Regions from separate parts of the Halomonas sp. WWR20 genome, predicted to be linked through region 3. Evidence: predicted binding sites of a transcription regulator. Region 3 holds the regulator's gene; each other region holds the start of a gene.
What was found. Region 3 encodes FNR, which switches genes on or off when oxygen is low (the NO sensors DNR and NnrR bind a similar motif). Its sites were predicted from a motif close to TTGATNTANATCAA; they were not measured.

Region 1 (5,631 bases), on a different contig from region 3:
TGCGACGAATCCCCTGGCGCTGCCAGAAACGCGCGGCGGCATGGTTGACCACGTTGGCCTGCACCGACAGATGGATCGTCTGCTCCGGCCAGCGCTCGCGGACCATCATGATCAACCCCGGATCCGACATGATCAGCGCATCCGGCCCCGCCTCGACGACCGGCGCCATATCGTGCAGATAGGTCTTGAGCTTGCTGTTGTGGGGAACGATGTTCGAAGCCACGTAGAACGCCTTGCCGCGTTCGTGGGCGTAAGCGATGCCGCGATGCAGGTTATCGAGGCTGAAATCATTGTTGCGTACCCGCAGCGAATAGCGCGGTTGCCCGGCATAGACGGCATCCGCCCCATAGGCAAAAGCATAGCGCATGTTCTTGAATGTTCCGGCGGGGGACAGCAGTTCGGGGGCCTGCGGCATGGCGGGTTCCTCATGATAGTGACGAGCAGCGGCATGATGCCTTTGGTCCTTTTCCACGCCCAGCTCGGGAAGCTCAAAAACGGTACGGCCATGATCCGCATCAAGGGGAAACCGAAAATAGTCGACTAGCATGGTCGGTCTTTCAGTCAGGAGGCAGCCCATGGAACTCGTCTGTCCGGCGGGCAACCTGCCCGCCCTGAAACGCGCCGTGGACGAAGGAGCCGATGCCGTCTACTTCGGCTTCCAGAACGCCACCAATGCCCGCCAGTTCGCCGGACTCAACTTCAGCGGCAAGCGTGCCCGGGAAGGCGTGACCTACGCCCATTCGCGAGGCAGTCGGGTATTCTGCGCCATCAATACCTATCCCCAGCCGGATGGCTGGGAACAGTGGACGCGCGCAGTGGATCAGGCCGCGGAGCTCGGTGTCGACGCGCTGATTCTGGCCGACATGGGACTGCTCGATTACGCCGCCCGCCGCCACCCCGACCTGCCACGGCACCTGTCGGTGCAGGGCTCGGCCACCAGTCATGAGGCGCTGCGCTTCTATCACGAGCATTTCGGTATCGTGCGTGCCGTACTGCCGCGCGTGCTGTCGCTCACCCAGGTACGCGATCTGGCCCGCCAGAGCCCGGTGGAGCTGGAGGTCTTCGCGTTCGGCAGCTTGTGCATCATGGCCGAGGGACGCTGTTACCTCTCTTCCTACCTGACCGGTGAATCGCCCAACACGCGCGGCGTGTGCTCGCCGGCCGCCCACGTACGCTGGGAGGAGACTCCCGAGGGCCTGGAATCGCGCCTGGGCGGCGTTCTGATCGATCGCTATGCCGCGGACGAACGTGCCGGCTATCCCACGCTATGCAAGGGGCGCTTCGAGGTGGATGGCGAGACCTACCATGCCATCGAGGAACCCACCAGCCTCAATACTCTGGACCTGCTTCCCGAACTCAGGGCACTGGGCATCAGCGCGGTAAAGATCGAAGGCCGCCAGCGCAGTCCTGCCTATGTGGCCAGGGTGGCCGGCATCTGGCGCCAGGCGCTGGACAGCCTCGAACGCGACCCGGAAGGCTTCCGCCCCGCCCCAGCCTGGATGACGGGACTCGGAGAGCTTTCCGAAGGCACCACCACGACATTGGGTGCCTACGAACGTCGCTGGAAATGACCCGATACGACAGAGCAGGAGGCAACATGCAACTTTCCCTGGGCCCGGTGCTGTTCTACTGGACGCGTGAACGTCTCGCCGATTTCTACTGCGACGTCGCCAGCTGGCCGGTCGATATCGTCTATCTGGGCGAGACGGTCTGCTCCCGGCGACGCGACATGAAGCTCGACGACTGGCTGGATATCGGCCGCAGGCTGAGCCAGAGCGGCAAGCAAGTGGTGCTGTCGTCGCAGACCCTGATCGAATCCGAGGCGGACCTGCGCAGCTTGCGCAGATTGTGCGCCAACGGCGAGTTTCTGGTCGAGGCCAACGATCAGAGCGCACTGCAACTGCTGTCCCGGGCGGGACTGCCATTCGTCGGCGGCGCATCGCTCAATCTTTACAACCCGGCCACGCTTGCCGTGCTGGCCGCTGCCGGCCTGCAACGCTGGCAGGCGCCGGTGGAAATGTCCCGACAGGCTCTGGCCGCCCTGCTCGAGAGCTGTCAGGAGCGCGAACTGGCGCTGCCCTGCGAAGTGTTCGCCTACGGGCATTTGCCTCTGGCCTGGTCGGCACGCTGTTTCACTGCCCGGCGCCACGACAAGCCCAAGGATCGCTGCCAGTTCGTCTGCCAGCAATACCCTCAGGGTCTGCCGCTACGCTCCCAGGAATCCTGCGAGGTCTTCACGCTGAACGGTATCCAGACCCTTTCGGGGGCCTGCCAGGACCTGCGTCACGACATCCCCGCCATGCGTGAAATGGGCGTGGCCGTGGTACGCCTGAGCCCCACTGCCCTGGACATGACTGATGTGGTAATGGCATTCGACTGCGCCCGCCGGGGAGAGCCGCTGCCCCGCGACCCGCTGGCCCTGGTGGACGCCGAGGTCTGCAATGGCTACTGGCACGGCCGTCCCGGCATGGCCCTGACCCAGCCACCGGCATGACCGTCGCAGCGGACCGGTGGTTTCGCTATGCTATATAGCCGCCGGTCCGCTGCGTCAGCGCAAGGCGCTTCGCCCAAAGCGAGCACTCGCGTCTGTCGTACCGCCTGTGCTCGCAGGTCCGGTCGTGCCTATCGAGACTCGCGGCGGGAGCGCGCCTCGAGACGATAGAGCCACTCTCCCAGTTGCGCGGGAATCACGCCCTCTTCGCGGCTATCGAGGAGGTTCTTGACCATCAGTCCCAGTTCGGTATCGCCTTCGATCACCAGGCGGCGCTGAAAGAACAGGCTGTCCGGGTCCTCCTTACGCGTGGCCAGGCACAGGAATTCGCGCCAGCCACCGCGGATGACCGCCTCCCCTTTGGAATCGAGCACCGTCAGGCGGCGTTCCTGCATGCCCAGCGTCAGAGACATGTCCAGGTCCTCGAGGCACAGCGCAATGCACCGCCCCTCCAGTGCGTCGAACTCGCCCTCCGCCAAGGGCTCGGCAAAGACGCGGTTGAGCAGTGGCTCGACCAACTGTCGCTTGAACGTTGCCGGCAGAAGCGAGTCGAGCGTGCCGAGCAGGCGAGCGGGAGCCGGTAGGCGAGGCAAGGTAGCAGGGAACATGAAGCAACTCCTGGTGGAGGGGGCATGAGCGGAATGCCTGTCATGCTAGATCGAGCTCCCGGACCGATACCTGATACGCATCAAGCCAGACCGCATTGGAATCGCCGATGCCATGCCTTGTTGCAATGTTTGTCGCGACAGGCATGATGGTTGCTCCGTTCCTGTCAATGTCCGAAGGTCGTCGCCCGCGCATGAAACCCACATCCCGCCCCGCCTCACACCGCGGGCCGTTGATAGAAGCCGAGAGCCACGTGGAAGGGTTTCGCAAGGCGCGCGACGCACGCCGTACCGAGCTGATCGAGGATTATGTCGAGCTCATCGCCGACCTGATCGGCGATACGGGCGAAGCCCGACAGACCGATATCGCACGCCGCCTGGGAGTCGCGCAGCCCACCGTTGCCAAGATGCTCAAGCGCTTGGCCGAAGAGGGCCTGATCATCAAGCGACCGTACCGTGGCGCACTCCTGACCGAAGAAGGCGAACAACTGGCCGTGGTGAGCCGGCAGCGCCATCAGATCGTCGAAGCCTGCCTGCGCAAGTTAGGGGTGGATGCCGAAACCGCGCGTATCGACGCCGAGGGCATCGAACATCATGTCAGTGGCGAAACCCTCGCCGCCTTCCAGCGCTATCTGGAAAAAAGCTAGCCTCCTCGTCCTGTTTGCCCTCAGTAGCTTGATATGGTTCGGCGATACCGTTTCATTGCTTCATTCCCCCGGCCTCGGGCTTCAATTGACTTGTGACGGGCTTTTGCCGAAGGTATAAGCGAGAGTATAGCTAATGCTATACAATGCAGCGTTGCGATGACGCCAGGGGAGATAGCGGCATGAAACGTAGCTTGATATGGTTGAGCGCACTGGCGTCACTGGCATATGGGCCGCATGCCGCATACGCCCAGGCATCTCCCATGAACGCGGTCGTGACGATCGGCATGCTCGGCGATGCCGTCGAACACGTTGGTGGCGAATGCGTAGAGGTCACGACCGTGATGGGGCCGGGCGTCGATCCCCACCTCTATCAAGCCAGCGCCAAGGATGTGAGAACCTTTCAGCAGGCCGACATCATTCTCTATTCTGGCTATTCTCTGGAAGGCCAGCTTGGCGATGTACTCGAGCGGTTCTCCCATATCAGGCCGACGCTCGCCGTAGCGCCTGCCTCGATCGACAGCGAAAGCCTCATTACCGTTCAGGATGACTACGGCATAGACCCGCACCTGTGGATGGACGTTGGTCTGTGGTCACGGATCATTCCTACCCTTGCCGATACGCTAAGCGAGCAGCGCCCCGCCTGCGCAACGCTTATCCGGGCCAATGCCGCGCAGTACGACGCTCAGTTGCAGGCACTGCATGCCTGGGTCAAACAGAGTATCGCCACGATTCCCGACGCACACCGTATCCTGGTAACGGCACACGATGCCTTCAGTTACTACGGTCGGGCCTACGCTATCGAAGTGGTGGGCATCCAAGGTATCAGTACCCAGACCGAAACCGGCGTCGCCGATATCCGTGAGATAACTCGTACCGTCGTCGAGCGACAAGTCCCGGCCGTTTTCGTCGAGAGCACGATCAACCCGCGCACCGTTCAGGCCGTGATCGATGCCGCCCGAGATCAGGGGCATGACGTCTCGATTGGCGGGCAGCTCTATTCCGATGCCATGGGCGAGGCGGGGACGGCCGATGGCACCTATATCGGCATGATCTACGCCAATACGCACCATATCGTCGAGGCGCTTGGTGGCGATGTGCCGGCCCTACCCGACGAGCTGAACGCCTGGGCCGAGCAATGGACTCTTGAGTCACCGTAGCGGAGCATCAGCCCAGTAGGGAAAGCCTGCGGCTTCACAACACCAAGGACAGGAACGTCTGCGTCATGACTACGCCGCTTCACGAGCCGAATCTCGCCCTGCATGTCGAAGACCTGACCGTGAGCTATCACAGCAAGCCGGTGCTATGGGATATCGACTTCGATGTTCCCCCCGGCGTGATGGCCGCCATCGTCGGTCCCAACGGCGCCGGCAAGAGCACGCTGATCAAGAGCATCCTGGGACTGGTACCGTCCGTGGCGGGTCACGTCACACTCTTCGGACGGCCCTACCGCCGCCAGCGTCGGCGTGTGGGTTATGTGCCTCAGCGCTCAAGTGTCGACTGGGACTTTCCCACCACCGCCCTGGATGTGGTCACCATGGGGCTCTATGGCCATCTGGGCTGGCTGCGGCGACCCGGACGCCGCGAGCGGCACGCAGCGTTGCAGGCACTCGAGATGATGGGAATGCAGGATTTCGCCCAGCGCCAGATCAGCCAGCTTTCCGGTGGGCAGCAGCAGCGCGTATTTCTGGCCCGGGCACTGGTACAACAGGCCGAGGTCTACTTTCTCGACGAACCCATGGCCGGCGTCGATGCCACCACCGAACGTGCCATCGTCGACATCCTGCGCAGCCTGCGCGATGCCGGCAAGACGGTCATCGTCGTGCATCACGACTTGCAGACAGTGCGCAGTTATTTCGATTGGCTGCTGATTCTCAACGTCAGGGTCATT
Region 2 (5,631 bases), on a different contig from region 3:
TCGCTGTTTACAGCGATGACATAAGGCTCTTCGGCCACTTTGGCAATGAAGTCGAAATCTTTATGGGTGAACGGTACGTTACCCATCGCTTCCAGCGTCAACAGGGCATTACTGGCCGCCAGCAGGGTGTAACCGTCCGCTGCTGACGCCACGGCGCGGGACATACCTACTGCGCCACCGCCGCCGGGAATGTTGCGAATCACTAGATCTTTGCCCAACTGTTTTTCCAACAGCGGCTGAAGCGCCCGGACGAAAGTGTCGTTACCGCCACCGGCAGAGAACGGCACGATCATATCAATGCTCTTGGTCGGGTAGTCCTCGGCAAGAGCGGGACCTCCGATGATCATGGCAGAGGCTAGCGTGAGCGTGCTCAGCAGTTTTTTCATTGTATGCTCCTTGGATTTTCTTTCTTCGTGTATTCAGCGCACCAGTGCCGGGCGCTTGGGGTCGAAGATCCAGCCGTCGATCAGGTACTGCATCGCCATGGCATCGTTGCGTCCACCCGCTGGCAAACTGCGATAGAGCTTGTTGGCCTTTCCGATCTGAGTCATGTCAACTTCAATGCCCAGCCCCGGTGCATCGGTAACGGCGACCTTGCCGTCGACGATCTGCGGCGGGTTGCGGGTTAGGCGCGCATCTGCCTCCTGCCAGATCCAGTGGGTGTCCAGCGCAGTGGTACGTCCAGCGGCCGCAGCGCCCACATGAGCGAACATGGCCAGCGAGATATCAAAGTGGTTGTTGGAATGGGACCCCCACGTCATGCCGTGGTCCTGGCATAACTGAGAGACCCGGATCGCCCCGGAGAGGGTCCAGAAATGTGGGTCAGCTAGCGGGATATCGACCGAGCGCAGCATCAGCGCATGGGCCATCTCACGCCAGTTGGTAGCGACCATGTTAGTGGCGACCGGCATTCCGGTGGAGTGCCGGAACTCCGCCAGAATCTCTCGTCCGGAGAAGCCCTGCTCGGCCCCGCACGGATCCTCCGCGTAAGCGATCACGCCGTGCAGCCCCTTGCATAGGCGGATCGCTTCGTTGAGCGACCAGGCGCCGTTGGGATCGATGGTCACTCTCGCTTCTGGGAAGGCGTCGTGCACTGCGGTAACCGCTTCGATCTCCTTCTCGCCGGGCAGCGCACCGCCCTTAAGCTTGAAGTCCTTGAAACCGTAACGGTCTTGGGCGGCTTGGGCTAGTTCAAGGATGCGTTTGGGTGTCATCGCCGCCTCGTCGCGCAGGCGATACCAATCATGTCTGACACCGTCGGTTCCGCGACGGTAATCCAATGGGGTCTTGTGTCCATCGCCGATGAAGAAGAGATATCCCAGCACTTCGACGCTATCGCGCCGTTTACCATCACCGAGCAGCTCCGCTACGGGCACGTCGAGGAACTTGCCCAACAGGTCCAGCAGCGCCGCCTCGAGCGCCGCTACCGCATTGACCCGCAGTTCAAAGGTCCAGGAGCCTTTACCGAAATCCTCGAAATCGGCGCGGCGGCCGGCGGAATGTAGCGATGCCACCATCGAGCGCAGCTTGCCGATGGGCTGTCCCATGATCAGCGGCCGTGCCTGTTCCAAGGATGTCTGGATCGTTTCACCGCCCGGCGCTTCCCCAATACCGACATTACCCGCACTGTCCTCGAGCAGGATCAGATTGCGCGTAAAATACGGTGAGTGCGCCCCGCCGATATTGAGAAGCATACTGTCGCGGCCGGCGACCGGAATGACCTGCATGCTAATTATGGTGGGGGTGCCATGGCTGGACATAGGCGAGTCTCCATCAGGATATCCAGGGGTGCGTACCGCTCTGCCGCAGCACGGCACACCAGAGGGTCGAGAACGGAGGCAAAGCCGCCCTCGCTCGGAAGTCGAAGCTCTATATCAGAGCGTATCCGCGCTCTCGATCAGAGCCTTGAGCGTTGCTTTCTCCTGATCATCGGGCATAGTCAGCGGCGTGCGAACGGCTCCCGCAGGCCTTCCGACCAGCTCGGTGCCGGCCTTGATCAGACTCACTGCGTAGCCCTTCTTGTTATCACGCAGATTGATGAATGGAATAAAAAACTCATTGGTAATCTTCTTGACGGTAGCTGAATCGCCCTGACGTAGCGCACGATAGAACTTGACCGCCATCTCGGGCACAAAATTGAATACCGCCGATGAGTAGGTATTTACGCCGATGGATAAATAGGCTTCGGCAAAGATCTCGGCAGTCGGGACACCACCGATATATACCAGTCGGCCACCCACGGTCTTGACGATCTTGTTGAGCAACTGAATGTCGCCCTTGCCATCCTTCAGCCCGATCAGGTTCGGGCAGGCATCGGCGAGCTTTTGGACCGCATCGGCCTCAAGCACTCCATTGCCACGGTTGTAATAGATGACATTGATAGCCGTGGACTCGCAGATCTGACGGGCATATTCCACCAGCCCATCCTGCGGACACTCGGTCAGGTACGGCGGCATTAACAAGATACCATCGGCACCGGCCTCCTCAGCCGCTTTGGCAAAGGCCTGACCGCTTTTTACGCTCAGACCGGCACTGGCGATGACCGGCACCTTGCCACCGACCGTCTCGACCGCCGCGGAAACGATCTCTCGATATTCGTCCAAGGTCAGGTTGAAGAACTCACCGGTCCCGCCGGCCACGAACACCGCAGAAATATCGTGACTGACGAACCACTCGAGGCGATTGCGATAGCTCTGTGGATCGAAGTTGCCTGCTTGGTCGAAATCAGTGACAGGAAACGAAAGCAGCCCATCTCCAACTGCTTTAATGACATCGTCTCTCGTGAGTTTCACAAGTAGATCCTCCCGCTATGTAATGCTTAGTAAAACTGAAGCACCTGATTATTCAGCTTCAATATTGTAATACATCATACAAGTTAGAGAGTGCCTCTAAAGCAAACAATGAGACCTTATGATCATAGACTTAGGTCTATCTAATTGATTCTTATTTCACGGCATGGGGTCTCCTCTCGATGGATGTATCTCAACCCAAGACACTGGAAACAACTATCCAAACCTTGTCGGGAATCGGCACATGCCCCAGACAAGGCCCTCTCTCCCATGTCCTCTACCGTGCCAGCGGTGCTTCAACCCAAAGTTGACGCCTGATGAGGCCATTGCTAGTTTACCCCCTTCTCTCAGGTGCCTGAGTGCTTAGCTCAGGTTAAACGGGAAGTCGGTGCCAGCCCGACGCTGCTCCCGCAACGGTGATCGAGTCAAGGACAGCCATTACGCCACTGTGCCCACAATCAGCGCATGGGAAGGCGGTTGTCCGGGAAAGAACGTACTTCGTTCGCTCCGCTCGTCAGCCCGGAGACCGGCCTGCGAGTTTATGCCTGGCGTTGCGGCGAGCGACCATGGGGCAGGGCCGGATATGGCATATTCCTTTCCCTTGCAGCATGGCGTGCGCCCTCCCCCAGGCTGTCCAAGCATCCTCGCCGTGCGGGAGCGCGCGGCAGGCAAGGGAACATCATGAGAACGAAAAAAACCGGATCACAGAGCCTGGCCGCTTTGTGTCTATGCTATATACCGCTGGCCAGCCATGCGCAGGACACTGCCGATAATGACGATTCACTGGTAGCCCTCAATCCGCTGACCGTTACCGCCACCCTCGCCCCACGTACCGCCAGCCAGACCCTTTCCTCGGTCACGGTTATCGACGAGGAAGAACTGCGTCGTCAGGACCCCACCAGCCTTATCGAGATCATGCGCGGCCAGCCGGGTGTCGATGTTTCCTCGAACGGCTCCTATGGCATGACCAGCAGTGTCTATATTCGCGGCACCAGCAACGACGCCACCCTACTGATGATCGACGGCATTCGACTACGCTCGGCCACTGCCGGTGGCGCCGCGTGGCAGTACCTGGACCCGCGCATGTTCGAGCGCGCAGAAATCGTCAGAGGCCCTCGCGGCAGTCTATATGGCGCCGACGCGATGGGCGGAGTGGTACAACTGTTCACTCCCCAAGGCGAGGCGGACGGCCCGCAGCCCCGCTTTTCCATCGGCAGCGGTTCCTTCGATACCCAGCGCTACAGTGCCGGACTCTCCGGCAGTCAGGACGGCACCCGCTACAGCTTCGCCGCCAGCCGCTTCGATACTGACGGCACCGCCATCAGAGAGGATGGCGAAGACAAGAGCTACGACAACACCACCGGCTTCGCGCGTCTGTCGCATACCTTCGACAATGGCGCCGAGATGGGCGCGCTGGGATTGCGTGCTCGAGGCAGTACCGAATACGACGGCGGCGACATGCACTTCGTCCAGCAGGTTGCGGGCCTCTACGGCGAATTGCCGTTGACGGCCCACTGGCGCAGCCGCCTGACACTGAGCGAATCCCGCGACGAACTCGACAATTTTGCGGACGCGAGCCTGTATGGCCCGGCCAGCACCACGATTTTCAATACCCAGACGCAGACGGCTCGTTGGGAAAATACCCTGGCCCTGGGGCCCCATGAACTGATCGCCGGTACCGAGTACAGCGAAGACCGGGTCAGTGGCACATCGGATTACGCCGAGGACAGCCGCGACAATGTGGCCGTTTTTACCCAAGGGCTGTTCGATTTCCACCCCGTATCGCTCCAGGCAGGGCTGCGTTATGACGACAACGAAGCCTTCGGTGAAGAAGTGACCGGCAACCTCGCGCTGGGCTACGCCCTGGATAACGATCATACGCTGCGCGCCAGCTACGCCACGGCGTTCAAGGCGCCCACCTTCAACGACCTCTACTACCCTGAAGATGACTGGGGCTATGTCGGCAACCCTGACGTGGAGGCCGAAACCTCCGAGACGTTCGAGATCGGTTTGCGAGGCCAGTACGCGCAATACTACTGGGACCTGGCAGCCTATCAGTCCGATATCGACGACCTGATCGACTGGGCATCTGCCGCCGGCAATCCGCAGCTGATCACGCCGCAGAATGTCGACCGCGCTCGCATACGCGGGATCGAACTGGCCACCGGCGCCGAACTCAAGGACTGGACCCTCCAGGCGGCGCTGACCTACACCGACCCGAAAAACCGCGAGACGGACCAGCGCCTGCAGCGCCGCGCCACGCAGAGCTTGCGCCTGGATGTGGATCGCCAACTGGGCGAATGGAGCCTGGGCGGCTCCTGGGTGGCGCAGAACCACCGTTACGAGGACGAGGCCAACGAGGTACGGCTCCCCGGCTTCGGGCTGCTCAACCTGCGCGCCGGCTGGCAGTTTGCGCCGCTGTGGACCGCCAGGCTGACCGTCGACAACGTGCTCGACAAAGAGTACGAGACGGCGGCGAACTATATCAATGCCGGCCGTGCCGCCTTCGTCAGCGTGAACTTCGGCCAATGACATTGCGCTTTCCAGGCAGCACCGCCAGGTTCGGCCTGGCGGTGCTGAGCCTGTGGCTAGGGGCTTTCGTAGCCCCTTTCGTAGCCCCGGTCCAAGCCAAGGTCTGCGCCACCGACGACAGCGACCACCGCATCTGCCTGGACGCCCCGGCCAGCCGTATCGCCACGCTGTCACCCGGCGCTACCGAGCTGGTGTATGCCGCCGGGGCCGGAGACAAGGTGGTGGCCGTGGTCTCCAGCGACTACCCGCCCGAGGCCAGAAATGTCACTTCCGTAGGCAGCCATACCCGGCTCGATCTGGAAGCGCTGGT
Region 3 (5,631 bases):
GCTTGCCGATCGTAACCTGTTCGACTTCGAGGGACTGGAGGCCAAGCAGGCGGCATTGCTGGACAGCCGCATCGAGGCATTCGACCTGCTACGTCAGGCCTAGCCAGCGTTGCAGGTCGCATAGTCAAGCCGTGTGTCGCATCGGCCGACGTCATGGTTCTGGCAGAAGGGCGCAGTAGGACGGGCAGCGGGCCGCAAGAGGATCGAAGCGATGGACAGGGCATCTCGCCTGCTGCTGTTACTCGACATCGTCGAAGCGGGCAGCTTTACCAAGGCGGCGGACCGGCGAAACGTCAATCGCTCTGTCATCTCCCGCCAGATTGGCCACCTCGAAGAGGACCTTCAGGTACGTCTGTTCAACCGTTCGACGCGTAGCCTGTCGCTGACCGATGTCGGTCGGGAAATCTACCAGCGCAGCCTGTTGCTGCGCGCGACGCTCGAGGAAACCGAAGAGGTCGCCAGTGCCTACCACGGAACTCCGAAAGGCACTCTCAAGGTGTCTTGCCCTACCCACTTCGGGCGCTTGTATGTGGACAAGGCGGTACGCATATTTCTCGAACGCTATCCCGAAACGCACGTTGAACTTCAACTTGAAGAGCGCACCGTGGATATCATCGGCGGCGGTTACGATCTTGCGATACGCTTGTTACCGCTTGAAGACTCCAACCTGATCGCACGTCCTCTCGCGCGCAATCGCCCTATCATGTGTGCCAGCCCGGCCTTTATCGAACGCTTTGGCATGCCGAAAACCATTGAGGAGTTGGCGCAACTGCCTGCGGCTATCTATTCGCGCGACGGGCTGGTGCTCGACAGCGTGCGCTATACCAATCCTCAAGGGGGCACGGAAAGGATACCGTTGTATACCCGGTTACGCTCCAATGATCCTCTGGCCGTTTACAGTACCATGCGCCACGGATTGTGTTTCGGCGTGCTGTCGAGCTTCGTATTCAATGAGGAAATCACCAAGGGGGATCTGTTGCCGTTGCTGCCTCAACTGCCCTTGATGGATTATCCCGACATCCATATCGTTTATCCCCATCGTGAATATTTGCCGCTGAAGACGGCACGCTTTGTGGACTGCCTAAAAGAAGTGGTAGGTGATCCTCCGGTCTGGGAGCGCAGCATTCCCGGCTTTGCAAGCATGTACGGGCATGGAGGCTAAGATTGCTTTGCGGGCCTGCTCGACACCCCAAAAAAACCCGCCTAAGCGGGTTTTTTACGATTATCGAGACTGCTGACGAGTAGTCCTCAATAATTCTCAAGGGCAGCCTGTTACGCCTTATTCGGCTGTCGGGCCGATATCCAGCAATGGCTCGTTGACGTCCTCGAAAGCTTGCGCAATAGCGTTACGTGGCTCCTGAGACGTCAGTGACGGCGCAAAAGTGTGCGCGGCACTGGTATGGGTGCTCATGGTACGGGCCAACGGGTTACCGACATCCGCGAACGCCAGCGCCATGGCGGCATGACGATCGTTTTCTACGAAAGTGCTTTGCGGTGCGACGGCTGCCATCGCGGTGCTGGTAGTGACGGCAAGCACCAGGGCGGAGAGCGCTGCAAATGATGTAGATCGCATGATTAGCTTCCTTAAACATGTGGATAGCCAGCAAGACGAGAAAGCTTTTGAAGCAGAACGTATTCGCGCCTTTCTGTATGAAGCTAATTATACGCTTTGAAATAATATGATAAACGCATGAAAGGGCATATCACTGTTGTCATGAATGCAACAATGTCTGGGAGGGCGGAGGGTGATGCCGTCGGCACCGAAAGAGGGGACGAAGATTGCATGCGTGACGCCGGCTAAAAAGCTGGCGCCATGGTCAAATCGTGTTTAGTGGCAACCTTCGCCTTCGGCGAGGGCGGACAGCGCATCGAGGTCCAGAACGTGGACCTCGCGGCCCTGAACGGAAACCAGGCCTTGTTGCTGAAAACGGCTCAGAATGCGACTGACGGTTTCTACCGCCAAGCCCAGATAGTTGCCGATATCGGCGCGTGACATCGACAGGCGAAAGCTGTAGGGGGAGTAGCCGCGCCGTCTGAACCGCATCGACAGGGTGGTAAAGAAGTTGGCCAGACGCTCGTCGGCGGTCTTGCGTGACAATAGGCGCATCATGCGTCGGTCATCGCGCATCTCCTTGCTCATGCTGCGGTACAGCTGATTGCGCAATTGAGGAAGCTTTTCGGAGAGCACATCCAGACGGTCGAAGGGAATCTCGCAGACCGTGGTGGTTTCAAGAGCGATGACGCTCCCTAGATACTTCTGTTCATCGATGCCATCGAGACCGACCAGCTCGCTGGGCAGGTAGAAGTTGGTCAGCTGTTCCTCACCGGTACTGTCGGTGGTGACCTGCTTGAGACTTCCGGAGCGTACGGCATATACGCTCATGAAGGGGGTCCCCTGGCGGAACAGAACTTCACCTTTCTTCAAAGGAGCGCGACGCTGAATGATGGCGTCGAACTGGCTCATGTCCTCGAGCGCCAGCGCCAACGGCAGGCATAACGAGCTCAGGCTGCACGTCTGGCAGCGTGTCTCATTCAAACGAGCGTGTCGTGATGTGGCGACCGGGCTTAGCATGATGTCCTCCAGAATTGGCGGCTAATGGACATTATGACGGAAGTCCGGAGTGGAAAAAAGCGCTGTATTCGCCGTGCAACTTTTTGTATTTTTATATTCTAAACATTAGGCGAGAATGACGTTACATATCAGGCGCTAACGGTTCAACGAAGGTTGATGCCAGATAACGTATGGCCAAGCGTCCCAGCGGCGTGACGCGCAGATGTGTGGCGTCGCGTTCGATCAAACCGTCGCGTTCGGCGTGGATCAGGCGAGACAGGATGTCTGCGAAGTACTCAGTGGCATCGACGCCGAACGTTTCACTCAGTTGGGTGAAATCCAAGGCCCCGTCACACACCAGCCGCTCGATGGCGTAGCGGCGGAGTTGTTGATCCAGACTCAGTTGCATTCCTCTGGCGACCGCCAGGTGAGAGGTATCGAGGTGGCGCTGCCACTCGTCGATAGAGGTTGCGTTCTGGGTACAGTAATTCCCGACTTGGCTGATGGCCGCGACCCCCAGCCCTATCAAGTCGCTCTCGGCCTGCGCGCTAAACCCCTGGAGGGTCCATTTGAGGCGAGCTCCTCGCTGGGCGATGGCCAAGGAGTCGTCGCGGCGGACAAAGTATCCCATACCGAGATGCTGGTAGTTCGCTGCGCCGAGCCTTTCGTGAGCGCCGCGTAGAATCGCCAGTTTTTCCTCCTCACCGGGCAAGTCGGCGCCATTGATGCGCCGTTGCAGGCGGACACGTTGCGGCTGATGGGCGTAATCATGCAGTGAAATTCGGGCTGGCATCAGCTCGATGACTTGTTCGAGTGTCGCCTGGAAGCTGCCTTGGGTCTGGTGAGGCAGACCGTGGGTCAGGTCGATATTCAGCGAGCGGAAGCCCAGACGCATGGCTTCGTCGATCAGGATCTCGACCAGTTGGCGTGGCTGGATACGGTTGATGGCGCGCTGTACCTGCGGGTTCAGATCCTGTACGCCGAGATTCAGGCGATTGAAGCCCAGCGCTTGCAGGTGGCGCAAGGTGAAGACATTGGTCTCGCGGGGATCGATATCGATGGCATAGTCGCGATCCGGCAGGCTGGAAAGCCCGAAGTGAAAGTCGAGCTGGTCGACCAGTGCGCTCATCTGATCCAGGGACAGCAACGTCGGCGTACCACCGCTCCAGTACAGTTGTGTGAGCGTGCGCGAAGGGCGCAAATGCTTGGCAAACAGCGCCATTTCCCGCTCAAGGCTCGCCAGGTAGGGGCCGGTCAGCCGTGCTGATCCGTCGAGGATGGGATAGCGGTCGCAATGGAAGCAGGCGCTGCGGCAAAACGGAACATGCACATACACGGACAGGCTGCGGCCGCTGGCGTGGCCCTGCGCAAGCGCCTCTTCCAGATCGTGCGCCGCGAAGCGGGTATCCATGAGCGCCAGCGGCGGATAAACCTCGTGGCGCGGGCCGTTAGTGAGATGGCGGTACGTCAGGACATCGCTCCAGACCGGGGCGACGAAAGTGGGACTTGGTGCTGCATCGGCGGACATGGCAGGGCATCTCGAGTAGCGCAATGCTTCTCATGCTATGCCACCGCCTGGCGCGAATGGCTGACCTGCATCAATGCATGGGTAAGTGCTGACTCTTGTGAAGCGTGCCAATAGCGGCGGCATCGTGCATGGCGGAGTTGGTCATGCTATGCGACATTCCGCCCGGCCAGAGATGCCAGAGCTGCCACATCGCGAACAGGATGATCACGCTCGCCGCCAGGGTACGAGTGGCGGGATGTCGGATCAGCGTGGCCATCTGACGTGCGGCGACACCGGTGGCGAGTAGCGCGGGCAGGGTCCCCAGGCCAAAGGCGCCCATCAGGGCCGCGGCGAGCAATGGGTCCGCTTCGGCCAAGCTCCAGGCGAGCATCGAATACACCAGCCCGCAGGGTAGCCAGCCCCAGATAGCGCCCAGCGCCATGGCCTGGGGGACTTTCACGACCGGCATCAGCCGGCGTCCGGCCGGTTCGATACGTCGCCACAAGTGCCGCCCCAGAGCCTCGATACGCGTCAGCCCTTTCCACCAATTGGCGATGTAGAGTGCCATCAGAATCAGCATGACGGCCGCCAGCACGCGTAGCGCCAGCGCGAGGGTATCCATGGCATGGCCGAGCAGACTGCCCAGCAATGCCACCAGCGTGCCGGCCAGCATATAGCTGAAGATGCGCCCCAGGTTATAGCCCAGCAACAGTCCGGTAAGACGTGCCGGGTGGCGCATGCTGGGCGGTACGGCAAAGGTCAGTGCGCTCATGATACCGCCGCACATGCCGATGCAGTGCGCCCCGCCGAAAAGGCCGAAGACGAAGGCCGCCGCCAGCGGAGGTAGCGCAAGGCCGGTAGGGTCCATCAATGCGTGTCCGTATCGCGGGACGCCCGGCCGCGCGAAGCGCACGCCGGGGAAGCGTCTTTCTCGGCAGGCGTCGTGCGCTGGGCCGCCCGGCGCCGACGTTGTTCCGGTGTCAGGTCGTTTTCATCCTCGTCGAACAGGATGCGATGCGCCGGGCCTTCCAGATCATCGAACTGTCCCGACTTCACTGCCCAGAAAAAGGCCCAGACAGCAAAGCCGAGCAGTACCAAAGACAGGGGGATCAGCAGGAAGAGAATATTCATGAAGCCGGCTCCAGGGAAGACGCCTCTGGCGAGGGCATCCGTACGCGATTGAGGCGCAGGGCATTGCCGATCACGATCAACGAACTGATGGACATTCCCAGCGCCGCCGCCCAGGGCGGTACCCAGCCGATGGCCGCCAGGGGCAGGGCACAAAGATTGTAGATCAATGCCCAGACCAGGTTCTGCCGGATCAGGCGCCGTGTCATGCGGGCCAGGATGATGGCCTCGACGATACGCCACAGACGAGGGCTCATCAACACGGCATCGGCACTGGTGCGCGCCAGGTCGGTGGCACCGTTCATGGCGATCGAAACGTCGGCACCGGCGAGGACCGGAACGTCATTGATACCATCCCCGACCATAATAACGATCTCGTTCGCCGCTTGTAGCGCCCTGATCCGGGCCAGTTTGTCTTCGGGACTGGCTCCGGCAGTCCACTCGT

Region 1: ubiT (ubiquinone anaerobic biosynthesis accessory factor UbiT) is a predicted target of FNR. The motif match lies at 3,170-3,183, and genes of this name have one in related genera.
Region 2: kdgD (5-dehydro-4-deoxyglucarate dehydratase) is a predicted target of FNR. The motif match lies at 2,973-2,986, and genes of this name have one in related genera.

Annotation. Positions count from the first base shown of each region.
Region 1 covers NZ_JBTRHR010000008.1:136,951-142,581, forward strand. The annotation lists gene trhP (prephenate-dependent tRNA uridine(34) hydroxylase TrhP) at 1-415, opposite strand, end outside; gene ubiU (ubiquinone anaerobic biosynthesis protein UbiU) at 576-1,571, shown strand; gene ACW4DH_RS15580 (U32 family peptidase) at 1,598-2,494, shown strand; gene ubiT (ubiquinone anaerobic biosynthesis accessory factor UbiT) at 2,623-3,099, opposite strand; gene mntR (manganese-binding transcriptional regulator MntR) at 3,291-3,743, shown strand; gene ACW4DH_RS15595 (metal ABC transporter solute-binding protein, Zn/Mn family) at 3,923-4,900, shown strand; gene ACW4DH_RS15600 (metal ABC transporter ATP-binding protein) at 4,966-5,631, shown strand, end outside.
Region 2 covers NZ_JBTRHR010000003.1:132,305-137,935, reverse strand. The annotation lists gene ACW4DH_RS07000 (Bug family tripartite tricarboxylate transporter substrate binding protein) at 1-386, opposite strand, end outside; gene ACW4DH_RS06995 (enolase C-terminal domain-like protein) at 420-1,760, opposite strand; gene kdgD (5-dehydro-4-deoxyglucarate dehydratase) at 1,875-2,792, opposite strand; cobalamin riboswitch at 3,122-3,338, shown strand; gene ACW4DH_RS06985 (TonB-dependent receptor domain-containing protein) at 3,471-5,321, shown strand; gene ACW4DH_RS06980 (cobalamin-binding protein) at 5,318-5,631, shown strand, end outside.
Region 3 covers NZ_JBTRHR010000005.1:292,489-298,119, forward strand. The annotation lists gene ttcA (tRNA 2-thiocytidine(32) synthetase TtcA) at 1-103, shown strand, start outside; gene ACW4DH_RS11805 (LysR family transcriptional regulator) at 212-1,162, shown strand; gene ACW4DH_RS11810 (hypothetical protein) at 1,280-1,573, opposite strand; gene fnr (fumarate/nitrate reduction transcriptional regulator Fnr) at 1,829-2,572, opposite strand; gene hemN (oxygen-independent coproporphyrinogen III oxidase) at 2,694-4,079, opposite strand; gene ACW4DH_RS11825 (sulfite exporter TauE/SafE family protein) at 4,150-4,926, opposite strand; gene ccoS (cbb3-type cytochrome oxidase assembly protein CcoS) at 4,926-5,189, opposite strand; gene ACW4DH_RS11835 (heavy metal translocating P-type ATPase) at 5,186-5,631, opposite strand, start outside.